DNA from 3 places in the Mesorhizobium sp. M7D.F.Ca.US.005.01.1.1 genome. Region 2 is predicted to be linked to each of the others. Evidence: riboswitches for the same ligand, from Rfam matches in the RefSeq annotation. Region 2 holds a riboswitch; each other region holds the start of a gene.
What was found. Region 2 has a riboswitch for thiamine pyrophosphate ahead of thiB (thiamine ABC transporter substrate binding subunit). Riboswitches for the same ligand answer to the same signal wherever they lie in the genome.
Positions count from the first base shown of each region.

Region 1 (3,957 bases), 1.9 Mb from region 2:
AGCTTTCCAGCACGCGACTGACCATCGCGGTTGCCTGCTCCTCGTCGGCGATGTCGGCCCCGATCGCGAGCGCCTCGCCGCCGACGTCGCGGATGCGCTTGGCCAGATCGTCAAGCCGCTGCCGGCGCCGCGCCGCAATGGCAACGACCGCGCCTTGCGCTGCAAGCGCAAGTGCTGTTGCCATCCCGATGCCGGAGGAGGCGCCGGTCACCAAGGCGATTTTTCCGTTGAGTTTCCACATGTTCGTCGCTCCTGCTCAGAGGGAGATTCAGATGAGCTCGATGCCGATGATCGGCGACGTTCGAGACATGTCCTCAAGCTAGGCAGCAGACCCCCTACGAAAAATGCGATAGAATTCCATCATACTCATTGGAGAATATGGCATAATGCGCGGACGTGACTATGCGGAGCTGAAGGCCTTTGCCACTGTCGTCGCGCATGGCAATTTTGCTCGTGCCGCGGACGATCTCCGGATTTCGGCATCGACGCTCAGCCAGACGATCCGCCAGCTCGAAGCGCGGCTTGGCTTGCGCCTGCTCAACCGCACGACCCGCAGTCTCTCGCTGACCGAAGCCGGCGCGCGCCTGCACGCGCGCTTCGCGCCGGCCATGGCCGAGATGGAGGCGGCGGTCGGCGATGCCGCCGCCTTGCGTGACACGCCGGCCGGCATCTTGCGCGTCCATATGCCCAGCGTCGCTGCCGCCACCTATCTGGAGCCGGTGCTCGGTCGTTTTTACGAAACATGGCCGGACATCGTGCTCGATGTTACGATCGACGATGCCGCCATCGATAGTGTCGAGGCCGGCTATGATGTCAGCGCCAGGCTTGGCGAATTTCTCGAAGCCGATATGGTTGCGGTGCCGCTTGGCGGCGCGCAGCGCCAACTCGCCGTGGCCTCGCCGGACTACATCGCCCGTCACGGATCACCGTCAGCACCCGCGGATCTGCTCCAGCACCGCTGCATCAACTGGCGCCGGCCGGGCAGCGCCGGCCTTTACACATGGGAATTCGCCAGGGGTGGCCAATGGTTCTCGGTAGCGGTCGATGGTCCGCTGGTCGTCTCCAGCCGCGACATGGCCGTTGCCGCCGCGGTGCAGGGCGTCGGCATCGCCTTCTGGGCGGAAGAGCTGGTGCGTCCGCTGATCGACGCTGGCAATCTGGTCCCGCTGCTGGATGAGTGGTGCGCGACTTTTCCCGGCTGGTTCCTCTGCTACCAGAAGCAGCGTCATACGCCGCCGGCCGTGCGCGCCTTCGTCGATTTCCTGCGGCATGCGCATGCCGGCCAAACACGGTCAGGTGGTTGACGGCGTGCACGAAGGTGATTGCATCGCGACTGTGGAGAGAACCGCTCGCGGCAGCGAGGGTGCCCGATAATCCCGCTCAGGCAGCACCATGTCTGGCGCAATGCTTTTGGCGCAGTGCGCTGAAAAAACGGCTTTCACTTCAGCTAGAATGGTGCTTTAACCCGCGCATCCACAGGGGTGCTCCGTACGGTCGGGGCTGAGACGGGGGCGGCAAGCCCACAGACCCTAGAAGCTGATCTGGGTAATACCAGCGGAGCGAGGCGGGCGATGTTTTCAGGCGCACAGATTTCCCTATATCCCATGGCCGACGATTTCGTCGGCGTCATCCTTGGCGCGCTTGGCGCGCTCGATCCCTGGCGTGACAAGCTCAGGATCGAGACCGACGACATCTCGACCTTGCTGGTCGGGCCGCCCGAAGTGCTGTTTCCAGCCATGCGCGACCTCTTCGTGGCGGCGGCGCGCAGCGGCAAACATTGCGTGTTGTCGGCCACCATCTCGCGCGGCTGCCCTGGCGAGCCGGATGATCCGATCTGCCGCTCCGATGCACTTGGCGGGCCTGTCGGGCCACTCGGTCCGCGCAAGGATGCGGCCATCGCGGCGGTGCACAATGCAGCTGCCACCGGCCAGCCGGCGGCAGCGCAGTTCTCGCTCTATGTGATGGGCACCGACGACCACATGGACGAGATCTACGGCTGCATCGACTTTCTCAAGCAGTCCGGCGTCTATGAACGTTCCAAGCATTTCTGCACGAAATTGCGCGGTGATGCCGGCGCGATCTTTTCGGCGCTGGACGAGGCTTTCTGCCGCTTCGGACTAGGCGCCGGCCACGTAACCCTCGACGTCACGGTCTCGGCCAACAGCCCGTCGGCTGTCTGAAGCTGCCGCCGCCTCCGCGCGGCCGTCAAAGGTTATCTCCAGTGGCCTCATCATCCGTCGCTTCGCGCCCGATCGCGAGCCTTCTTATGAAGGCGGGACCGGCCATTATCTCGGTCGGGCTGCTCCTGCTGGCATGGGAGCTTTATGCCAGCTATTCCGGCATCAAGCCGACGATACTACCGGCGCCGTCGCGTGTCTTCGAGCAAGCGATGCTCAATCGCGAGGCGCTGGTCGACAACGCCATTCCGACCATCCGCGCCACGCTGCTTGGCTTTGCCTGCTCGCTCAGCGCCGCCTTTGCGCTGTCGATGCTGGTCGACTTCTTCCAGCCGCTGCGGCGTGCGCTGTTTCCCGTCTTCATTGTCAGCCAGACCTTGCCGCTGGTGGCGATTGCGCCGCTGGTGGTGCTGTGGTTCGGCTTCGGACTGGCGCCCAAGATCATGCTGGTGGCGCTGGTCACCTTCTTTCCGATGCTGGTGGCATTGGTCGAGGGCTATGAGGCGACCGAGGCCGAGGTCGGGCAAATGCTGCGCGCGATGGGGGCAGGGCGCTGGCGCATCTTCGTGCTGGCGCGGCTGCCTTCGGCGCTGCCTTATTTCTTCGCTGGCCTGAGGATCTCCATCACCTATGCGGTGGTCGGCGCCATCTTCGCCGAATATGCCGGCGCCGCGAAGGGGTTGGGCATCTACATGCTCAACGCCAAGAACAATTTTCGCCCCGACCTGGTGCTGGCCGCCGTCGGTGCCAGCGCCGCGCTGACACTTGTCCTGTTCGGGTTGACTGTGCTGCTGCAGCGCCTGGCCATGCCCTGGGAGCGCGCCGGCAAGGAAACCGCAGGGAAGAGGCCGTGGTGATGAGCCGGCTCGAGCTGCGGCATGTGCGCAAAGCGTTCGGCGGGCTCGACGTGCTGGCCGATATTTCGCTGAGTGTCGACGCTGGTGAATTCGTCTCGATCCTCGGGCCCTCGGGCGCCGGCAAGTCGACGCTGTTCCAGCTTCTGACCGGCGCCGAGCATGGCGAGGGCGAGATGTTCTTCGACGGCGCGCCGCTCGATGACCACGGCAGGCACTTCGCCTTCATGCCGCAACGCGACGCGCTGATGCCTTGGCGACGCATCCTCGACAACGCGACGCTCGGGCTCGAAGTGCAGGGCATCAGGCGCAAGGCGGCGCGGGCGCGCGTCGCGCCGCTGTTTGCCGAGTTCGGGCTTGCCGGCTTCGAGCGGCATTTTCCCGCGCAGCTCTCGGGCGGCATGCGCCAGCGCGCGGCGCTTTTGCGCACGGTGGTGCAGGAGCGTGACATGCTGCTGCTCGACGAGCCGTTCGGTGCGCTCGATGCACTGACCCGCACCGCCATGCAGCGCTGGCTCGAACAGATGTGGCGGCACCACCGCTGGACGGCGCTGCTGATCACTCACGACGTACGCGAAGCCGTGTTTCTGTCCGATCGCATCTATGTGCTGTCGGCGCGCCCGGCCCGTATCGTGCGTGAAATCAAGGTGCCGCTGCCGCGCCCGCGCAGCCTTGGCGGCGATGCCGCGAAGGCAAGTGCGCTCGAGGCCGAAATCCTCGACATCATCCTCAACCCCAACCCATCCAAAGGACACGACCATGACTGACTTGACGCGCCGGCAGGCCTTGTTGCTGACCCTTGCCACCGGCCTTCCGCTCGTTGCCGGATCGGGGCGAGCCCAAGCACAATCGGCTGCACAAAAGGTCACCGTCGCCCTCGACTGGACGGTCAACACCAACCACATCGGACTGTTCGTCGCCCGCGA
Region 1 covers NZ_CP034453.1:5,239,203-5,243,159, reverse strand. The annotation lists gene EJ076_RS25370 (SDR family NAD(P)-dependent oxidoreductase) at 1-241, opposite strand, end outside; gene EJ076_RS25365 (LysR family transcriptional regulator) at 387-1,304, shown strand; TPP riboswitch at 1,468-1,581, shown strand; gene EJ076_RS25360 (YkoF family thiamine/hydroxymethylpyrimidine-binding protein) at 1,572-2,180, shown strand; gene EJ076_RS25355 (ABC transporter permease) at 2,267-3,034, shown strand; gene EJ076_RS25350 (ABC transporter ATP-binding protein) at 3,034-3,798, shown strand; gene EJ076_RS25345 (ABC transporter substrate-binding protein) at 3,791-3,957, shown strand, end outside.
Region 1: another riboswitch for thiamine pyrophosphate. It lies ahead of EJ076_RS25360 (YkoF family thiamine/hydroxymethylpyrimidine-binding protein); the one in region 2 lies ahead of thiB (thiamine ABC transporter substrate binding subunit).

Region 2 (3,957 bases):
AATGCCAGGCCGGCGGCGTCCTCGGTGCGGTAGCTGCCCATCCGCGCCAGGAGAAGGTAGGGCAATGTCTGCACGGAATCACTGCCGAACAAGGCAATGACGCCGAGATCGCCGAGCGACAGCGCCATGGCGAAGGCGAAGGCCGTGGCGAGCGGCCGCCGCAGCGACGGCCAGTCGACCAGCATCAGCCGGTTCCAGCCAGCAATGCCGAGCTGTGCACAGAGCCGTTCGTGACGCTCGCTCGCCGCATCATAGGCGGGACGGATGGCGCGCAGGGCGAACGGCATCGCCATCACCGCATTGACGGTGACGACCATGATCGGGGCAATGGCGAAGACATCGCCGACATGGCGCAGCAACAGGAACCAGCCGGCGCCAACGACGATCGGCGGCACGACCAGGACAAAGCCGGCCCCAGTATCGGTGGCATGCTCGAGCATTGTCTTGCGGCCAGCCCGGCGGTTCAGCGCTAGGGCCCGCCGCGCCATGGTCAGTGCCAGCGACAGCGTCACCGAAAGCAGCGCCGACAGGAAGGCCAGCACCATGCTGGTCAGCGTCGCCTGCCGGACGGTGGCCTCACCGGCCAGCCGGCCGAGATCGGCGCCCAACCCGGCCGTCACCGTCGCCGCCATCGGCCCGACGACGAACAGCAACGCCAAGACGATGAGCATTGCGTTCAGCCAGGTCTCGGCCCCGTTGACTGAGAGATAGCGGCGTTGCGCGACCGGCAGGTTAGTATCGCCGACCACATTGGCGCCTAGCCGCGTCAGTGCCAGCACCACGATAAAGGTTAAGGCGATCTGCAGCAGCGTCAGCGTCACCGCGCGCGCGGGATCGAAATCGAAACGAAGCGCCTGGTAGATGCCGACCTCCAGCGTCGTCGCGGCCGGCCCGCCGCCCAGTATCAGCACGATCGTGAAGGATGTGATGCAGAGCATGAACACCAGCCCGGCGACTCCTGGCATGGCGGCACGCAGCGTCGGCCATTCGATCAGCCGGAACGCCGGCCGCGCCGACATGCCAAGCTGGCTCGCCAGCCGCCATTGGTCGGCTGGAATCGTTTGCAGCGCCTCGAGGAACAGCCGCGTCGCCAACGGCAGATTGAAGAAGACATGGGCGACGAGAATGCCGGACAGGCCATAGATCCCCGGCCAGCTTCCGCCGCCGATCACGGCGAGCACGCCGGCGAAATAGCCGGCGCGGCCATAAAGCGCCAGGATGCCGAGGGCCGCGACGATGGCCGGCAGCGCCAATGGTACGGCGAAGAGCTGCAGGATGAAGGCGCGGCCAAAGAAGCGTGGATGCCGCGACAGAGCGCGCGCCACGAACAGCGCCGGCACGACGGAAAGCAGCGTCGACAGCGCCGCTTGCCAGAGCGTGAAGCGAATGACGCGCAACAGATAGGGATCGAAGGCTGCCCAAGCGCCCGAGAAATCATGGGCGCCCTCGAAAAGCAGGCCAGCAAACGCGCCGCCGATCAGCAGCGCGATTGCGGCGAGCGCGACAATGCCGGCGCTGACGCGGGAATCCGTGGAATACGCCGGCGTCATCGCGCTGCCTACTTGCTCATCACCGCCAGCCACTCATCCACCCAGGCCTTGCGGTTGGCGGCGACCTCTTGCGGGCTGAACAGCAAGGTCTTGGTTGGCTTGACCAATTTGTCAAAGGCCGGGTTGAGCGGCTTGTCGGTCTTGCCTGCCGGGAACATCCAGTTGGTCTCGGGGATGGCATCCTGGAATTTCGGTCCGGTCATGAAGGCCATGAACTTTGCCGCCAGCGGATTCTTGGCCCCTGTCGTGGTGATGCCCGCCACCTCGATCTGCAGATACTCGCCCTCCTCGAAGGAGGCCGCCTGATAGCGCTCGGTGTTCTCGGCGACCATGTGGTAGGCCGGCGACGTCGTGTAGGACAACACCATCGGCGCCTCGCCCTTCGTGAACAGGCCATAGGCCTCGCTCCAGCCCGGCGTCACCGTCAGCACCTTCGGCTTGAGCTTGGCCCAGGCCTCCGGCGCCTTGTCGCCATAGACCGACTTGACCCACAGAAGCAGGCCGAGGCCGGGCGTCGAGGTGCGCGGATCCTGGATGACGATCTTGTCGTCGGCACTGCCTTCGACCAAGTCCTTCAGGCTCTTCGGCGGCGTCTTCAGCTTCTCGGTGTCGTAAACGACAGCGAAATAGCCGTAATCAAAGGGGACAAAAGTGTCGTCGCTCCAACCGCCCGGCACATTGACGTCGGTCACCGCGCCATGCGGTGCGAACAGGCCTGACGCCTTGGCATCGGCGGTAAGATTGGTGTCGAGGCCAAGCACGATATCGGCCTTGGTCGACGCGCCTTCGAGCTTGACGCGGTTGAGCAGCGCGACGCCATCGGCGACCGAGACGAATTCGACATCGCAGCCGCATTCGGCCTCGAATTCCTTCTTCACCACGGGACCCGGACCCCAGTCGGCGGTGAAACTCTCATAGGTGTAGACGGTGAGCTTGTCCTTGGCCAAGGCCGGTCCGGACAGGACCACGGTCATTGCTGAGACAAGAGAATATAAAAGCGTGCGCATCGGCGCCTCCTTCGTTCGAATTGAAAGGAATTGAGGCGTCGGACTGTCCGAAACGTCTAATCCCTCCGCCGGTACAAACCGGATCAGGTTCAGCGGGTTGGCGAGATTGCCTCTCAGCCGGTCCGCGAAGATCGCGTCCGGCACCCCGTTAGAGCGTTTCGACACATAGGCCGGGCCGATCCCCCACGCAAGTGGGAGTTTGCCGCCTTCCGTTTCCCGTGCCGGGCTGGTAAGGGCCACACGATATGAGCACATTCACCATCCTGCTTGGCGGCGATCTCATCCGCACGCCACGGCTCGACCGCCAGGTCGAAGGCTCCCGCGTCATCGCCGCCGACGCCGGCATCGGCCATGCGCGGCTGCTGGGTCTCGTGCCGGAGCTGTGGGTGGGTGATTTCGATTCGGTGCCTGCCAACCTGCCTGACGATCTCGCTGCCGTGCCGCGCCGGACCTTCCCGACGGAAAAAGACCAGACCGATGGTGAGCTGGCCATCGCCGCCGCACTCGAGCGCGGCGCGACCAGACTGGTGCTCGCCGGCGCCTTCGGCGGCAAGCGCGCCGACCACGCTTTCCTGCATCTGGCGCTTGCCCTGCGGCTGGCCGAGGCCGGGACGGATGTGCTTCTGACCAGCGGCGCCCAGGAAGGCGTCCCCCTGCTGCACGGAACCGCTGGCTTCGACTATGCCGACGGCACGCTGTTTTCGGTGCTCGGCTTTTCCGAGCTTGCCGGCCTGACCGTCACCGGCGCCAAATGGCCGCTCGATCACGTCAAGGTGGCCTTCGGTTCGTCGCTGACCATTTCCAACGAGGTCAAGGGCCGCCTCGAAATCGCGCTGGACCATGGCCGCGCGATGCTGCTCGCTCATCCCTACCCCTTACCTGAAAGCTGACATGGCCCCGCCCCTTCTCAACCTCGACGGGATAAAGCTGACCTTCGGCGGCACGCCGCTGCTCGATGGTGCCGCCTTGACGGCTTCGGCCGGCGACAAGATCGCACTGGTCGGCCGCAACGGGTCGGGCAAGTCGACGCTGCTGAAGATCGCCGCCGGCCTGATCGAGCCGCAGGACGGCGAGGTGTTCCGCCAGCCTTCGGCGACCGTACGCTATCTGCCCCAGATGCCCGACATGGAGGGTTTTGCCAGTGTCCGCGCCTATGTCGAGGCCGGACTTGGCCCCGCCGACGATCCCTACCGCGCCAGCTATCTGATGGAGCATCTCGGTCTGTCGGGCGAAGAGCGTCCGAACGATCTTTCGGGCGGCGAAGCAAGGCGCGCCGCCCTTGCCCGCGTCATGGCGCCGGAGCCGGACATCCTGCTGCTCGATGAGCCGACCAATCATCTCGATCTGTCGGTGATCGAATGGCTGGAAGAGGAGCTCATCCGCACCTCCTCGGCACTGAT
Region 2 covers NZ_CP034453.1:7,109,079-7,113,035, forward strand. The annotation lists gene thiP (thiamine/thiamine pyrophosphate ABC transporter permease) at 1-1,550, opposite strand, end outside; gene thiB (thiamine ABC transporter substrate binding subunit) at 1,559-2,557, opposite strand; TPP riboswitch at 2,601-2,715, opposite strand; gene EJ076_RS34640 (thiamine diphosphokinase) at 2,803-3,447, shown strand; gene EJ076_RS34645 (ABC-F family ATP-binding cassette domain-containing protein) at 3,449-3,957, shown strand, end outside.

Region 3 (3,957 bases), 550 kb from region 2:
CCCGAGATGTCCGGCGAGCCGAGATCTAGAGGCTCTGTAGAAGGACTGAGTGCCTCGAGACGATCACGAAGGAACGCGGGAAGGTTTTGAAGCTCCCAACTGCCTATCGCTGTGTTGACGAGGATGAAGTTTGCGCCTGCGGATCCTGTCGGAAGTCTGAAGTGCACGGGTTGGTCCACGGGAACGGTCTGCCAACCCAAGCGGGCGGCTAAACTCGCCATTTCGCTGAATTTCTCAGTCGGTCCAAGTTCGCGCGCGTCATCACGGTTCACATCGTGATTTCCCGGTACGAATATCAACGGAAGCGCCTTTGAACTGCGTCCCTGTGCGCGGCAGAGCAACGTGAAATGCTGGAATGCCGAAGCAATGAAGGTCTTGTCGCCACGGCTCGTGAAATCCCCCATGAAGGCGATCGAATCCAAGGGCTTCGAAGTCGTCAGCCGCCGAAGTTTCGTCAAGACGGCACGCAGCGAAGACGCGCGTAGCTTCTGCGTTATTTTCGGAGCGAACTTGCTATCCTTGGCATCGATGTTGCTAGAGGAAGGATGCCAGTCCGGATAGTGAATATCGCCTACTTGAAGGATTCGCACCCGCCGCATAACTCGCCCCCCTGCCGAGAGCCATAGACTAATCCGTTCGCTTTTGCCAAGCGCGAACGATCATCCGCAGTGTCCTTAACGAGGTAGCCTGCACTTTTCGAGAATTGCCACGGCGGCTATTTTTCGGCTGTGAAGCACACGAGACCCGTGACGTGAGACCCAGTTGCTCAATGCCCAGTTGCTCAATGAGCTTTCTTACGAATAAGGGAGAATTTCCGCGGCCGGACTATCTCTGAGCGAGCGTGCATGACTGCCAACGGAAGGTCTTGCACGCACCCTTGCGATCTTGAGCAATGGTCGCCATGACTTTCTTCTTGCAGGCTTTTGAGTGGCCCAGCCTGCGATCACCAGACCCCACCGATTCTAAAGAGCGTGGCAGATGGGATAGTCGAGGTTGCCCGTGCACAGTCACGCTCAGGGCTTGCGCCGCCCAGAGGACACGCTGAAAAGGCAGATTGGGGCGCAAGCACGCCATTCACGAGAGGTTCGACATGAAGACCATGCAAGAAAAAGACATTCCGGCATTCGTACAAGCAGTTGTGGACGCCGGCTGCAAAATTTGCGCGATTGGCAACTTGGGATACGTCTTTGGCGATGCTGATTTCACGCCAGCGCAACGGAGGGCCGTCGAGCCACAGCTGCGTAGGATTGCTGAAATCTACGGCGAACGCGATCATCTCATGAACGAGATAGCTGTATATCTGCGGTCGATCGGACGCCATGTCGAGGTTGAGCCGAAGACAGGTATTTCCTGATGGCCGTGATCGCGAGAAGCCGTCTTCCAACCTCTGAATCCTAAAGGAGGTGACCCCCAAGGCCGTTCGTCACCTTCGACCAGAATAACCACATCCGTGACCGCCTGAGCTACTTGGTCGATACGCGCACATGGCCAATACAGTTTCTCCATCCTTCACGAAGCGAATGAGGCTTTGGCCATTCAGCCCCGGTCTACGGGGCGTGACTTGTCCCCGATGCATGCGCGAGCTCTCCGCCCGGCTGGCCGCCGGTCGTCGCCACCGGCCGAAGGCGCCCGAATGCGCTTGACAAGATAGCGTCAGCCCGTTCAACCTAAGGCATTCACCAGGGGAGTCCCGGCAAGGGGCTGAGATACTGCTGGCTTTCGCGGCGCAGTGACCCGTTGAACCTGATCCAGTTCATACTGGCGTAGGGACGGTGCAAGCGCTTTGCGGGAGTTTACGCCCGAGGTCCTGTTGCAGCAGGTCTACAGAAGCGTCTTTTCATCCTTCCGGCACAGAACTGGGTCTCCAATGCATGAGCAAAGGAGCCTCACGATGAATGCCCTCACCCCCGCCGTATCGACGGGACCACTGCCCGCCTCGCGGAAAATCCACAAGCCCGGCGTCCTCTACCCGCAGATCAGGGTGCCGATGCGCGAGATTTCCGTCCATCCGACGGCCGGCGAACCGCCCGTCACCGTCTACGATCCGTCCGGCCCCTACACCGATCCATCAGTCGAAACCAGCATCGAAAAAGGCCTTGCCCGGCTTCGCCACGAATGGGTCACGGCGCGTGGCGATGTCGAAGCCTATGACGGCCGCCACGTCCGGCCGGAAGACAATGGATTCGCCACCGGCGAGCGCCTGACACCGGAATTTCCGATACGCAATCGGCCGCTCAAGGCCAAGCAGGGCAAGGCGGTGACCCAACTTGCCTATGCGCGCGCCGGCATCATCACGCCAGAAATGGAGTTCGTAGCCATCCGCGAGAATCTCGGCCGCGAGGTGATGCGCGGCAAGCTGCAACGCGACGGCGAAGCCTTCGGCGCGGCGATCCCAGATTTCGTCACACCCGAATTCGTGCGCGACGAGGTGGCGCGCGGGCGCGCAATCATTCCCGCCAACATCAATCATCCCGAGAGCGAGCCGATGATCATCGGTCGCAATTTTCTGGTCAAGATCAACGCCAACATCGGTAACTCGGCTGTCACATCGTCGATGGCCGAAGAGGTCGAAAAAATGGTCTGGGCTATCCGCTGGGGCGCGGACACGGTGATGGACCTGTCGACCGGCCGCAACATCCACAACATCCGCGACTGGATCGTGCGCAATGCGCCGGTGCCGATCGGTACGGTGCCGCTCTATCAGGCGCTGGAAAAGGTCAACGGCATCGCCGAGGATCTGAACTGGGAGGTCTACCGCGACACGCTGATCGAGCAGGCCGAGCAAGGCGTCGACTATTTCACCATCCACGCCGGCGTGCGGCTGCACTACATCCCGCTGACCGTCGACCGGGTCACGGGCATCGTCTCGCGCGGCGGCTCGATCATGGCCAAATGGTGCCTGCACCATCACCGGGAGAGCTTCCTCTACGAGCATTTCGAGGAGATCTGCGACATCGCCAGAGCCTATGACGTCTCCTTCTCGCTCGGCGACGGCCTTCGTCCCGGTTCAATCGCCGATGCGAACGACGCGGCGCAATTCGCCGAACTGGAAACACTTGGAGAACTCACCAAGATTGCCTGGGCAAAGGACTGCCAGGTGATGATCGAAGGCCCGGGCCATGTCCCCATGCACAAGATCAAGCAGAACATGGACAAGCAGCTCGCAGTGTGCGGTGAGGCGCCGTTCTACACGTTGGGGCCGCTGACGACCGACATCGCGCCGGGCTATGACCACATCACCTCAGGGATAGGTGCCGCCATGATAGGCTGGTTCGGCACCGCAATGCTTTGCTACGTCACGCCGAAAGAGCATCTCGGCCTTCCCGACCGCAACGACGTCAAGATTGGCGTGATCACCTACAAGATAGCCGCCCATGCAGCCGATCTGGCGAAGGGCCATCCGGCAGCGAAAACCAGGGATGATGCCCTTTCGCGCGCGCGCTTCGAGTTCCGCTGGGAGGACCAGTTCAACCTGTCGCTCGACCCCGAAACCGCACGGTCCTTCCACGACCAGACCTTGCCCAAGGAGGCGCACAAGCTGGCACATTTTTGTTCGATGTGCGGGCCGAAATTCTGCTCCATGCGCATTTCCCACGACATCCGTGCCGAGGCCCAGAAGGAAGGCATGGCGGCAATGGCGGCAAAATACCGGGAGGGCGGCGATCTCTACATGCAGGCGGACGAGACTGGCGTACCGGTCGTGCCAGAGGCTCCCAAACCATCATGAGGGTGCTCGTCAAAGGGGCCGGCGTTGCCGGCCTCACCGTCGCTTTCGAACTCGCCGCCCGCGGCGCGACGGTCACCGTCGCCGAGATGCGGCATGGCCTTGGTGGCAACGCGTCGTGGTTCGCCGGCGGCATGCTGGCGCCATGGTGCGAGCGCGAAAGCGCGGAGCAGCCGGTGCTGGATCTCGGACGCGATGCTGCCGACTGGTGGGATGCGGTGCTGTCGGGTCAG
Region 3 covers NZ_CP034453.1:490,925-494,881, forward strand. The annotation lists gene EJ076_RS02275 (metallophosphoesterase) at 1-599, opposite strand, end outside; gene EJ076_RS02280 (hypothetical protein) at 1,091-1,354, shown strand; TPP riboswitch at 1,672-1,788, shown strand; gene thiC (phosphomethylpyrimidine synthase ThiC) at 1,892-3,727, shown strand; gene thiO (glycine oxidase ThiO) at 3,724-3,957, shown strand, end outside.
Region 3: another riboswitch for thiamine pyrophosphate. It lies ahead of thiC (phosphomethylpyrimidine synthase ThiC); the one in region 2 lies ahead of thiB (thiamine ABC transporter substrate binding subunit).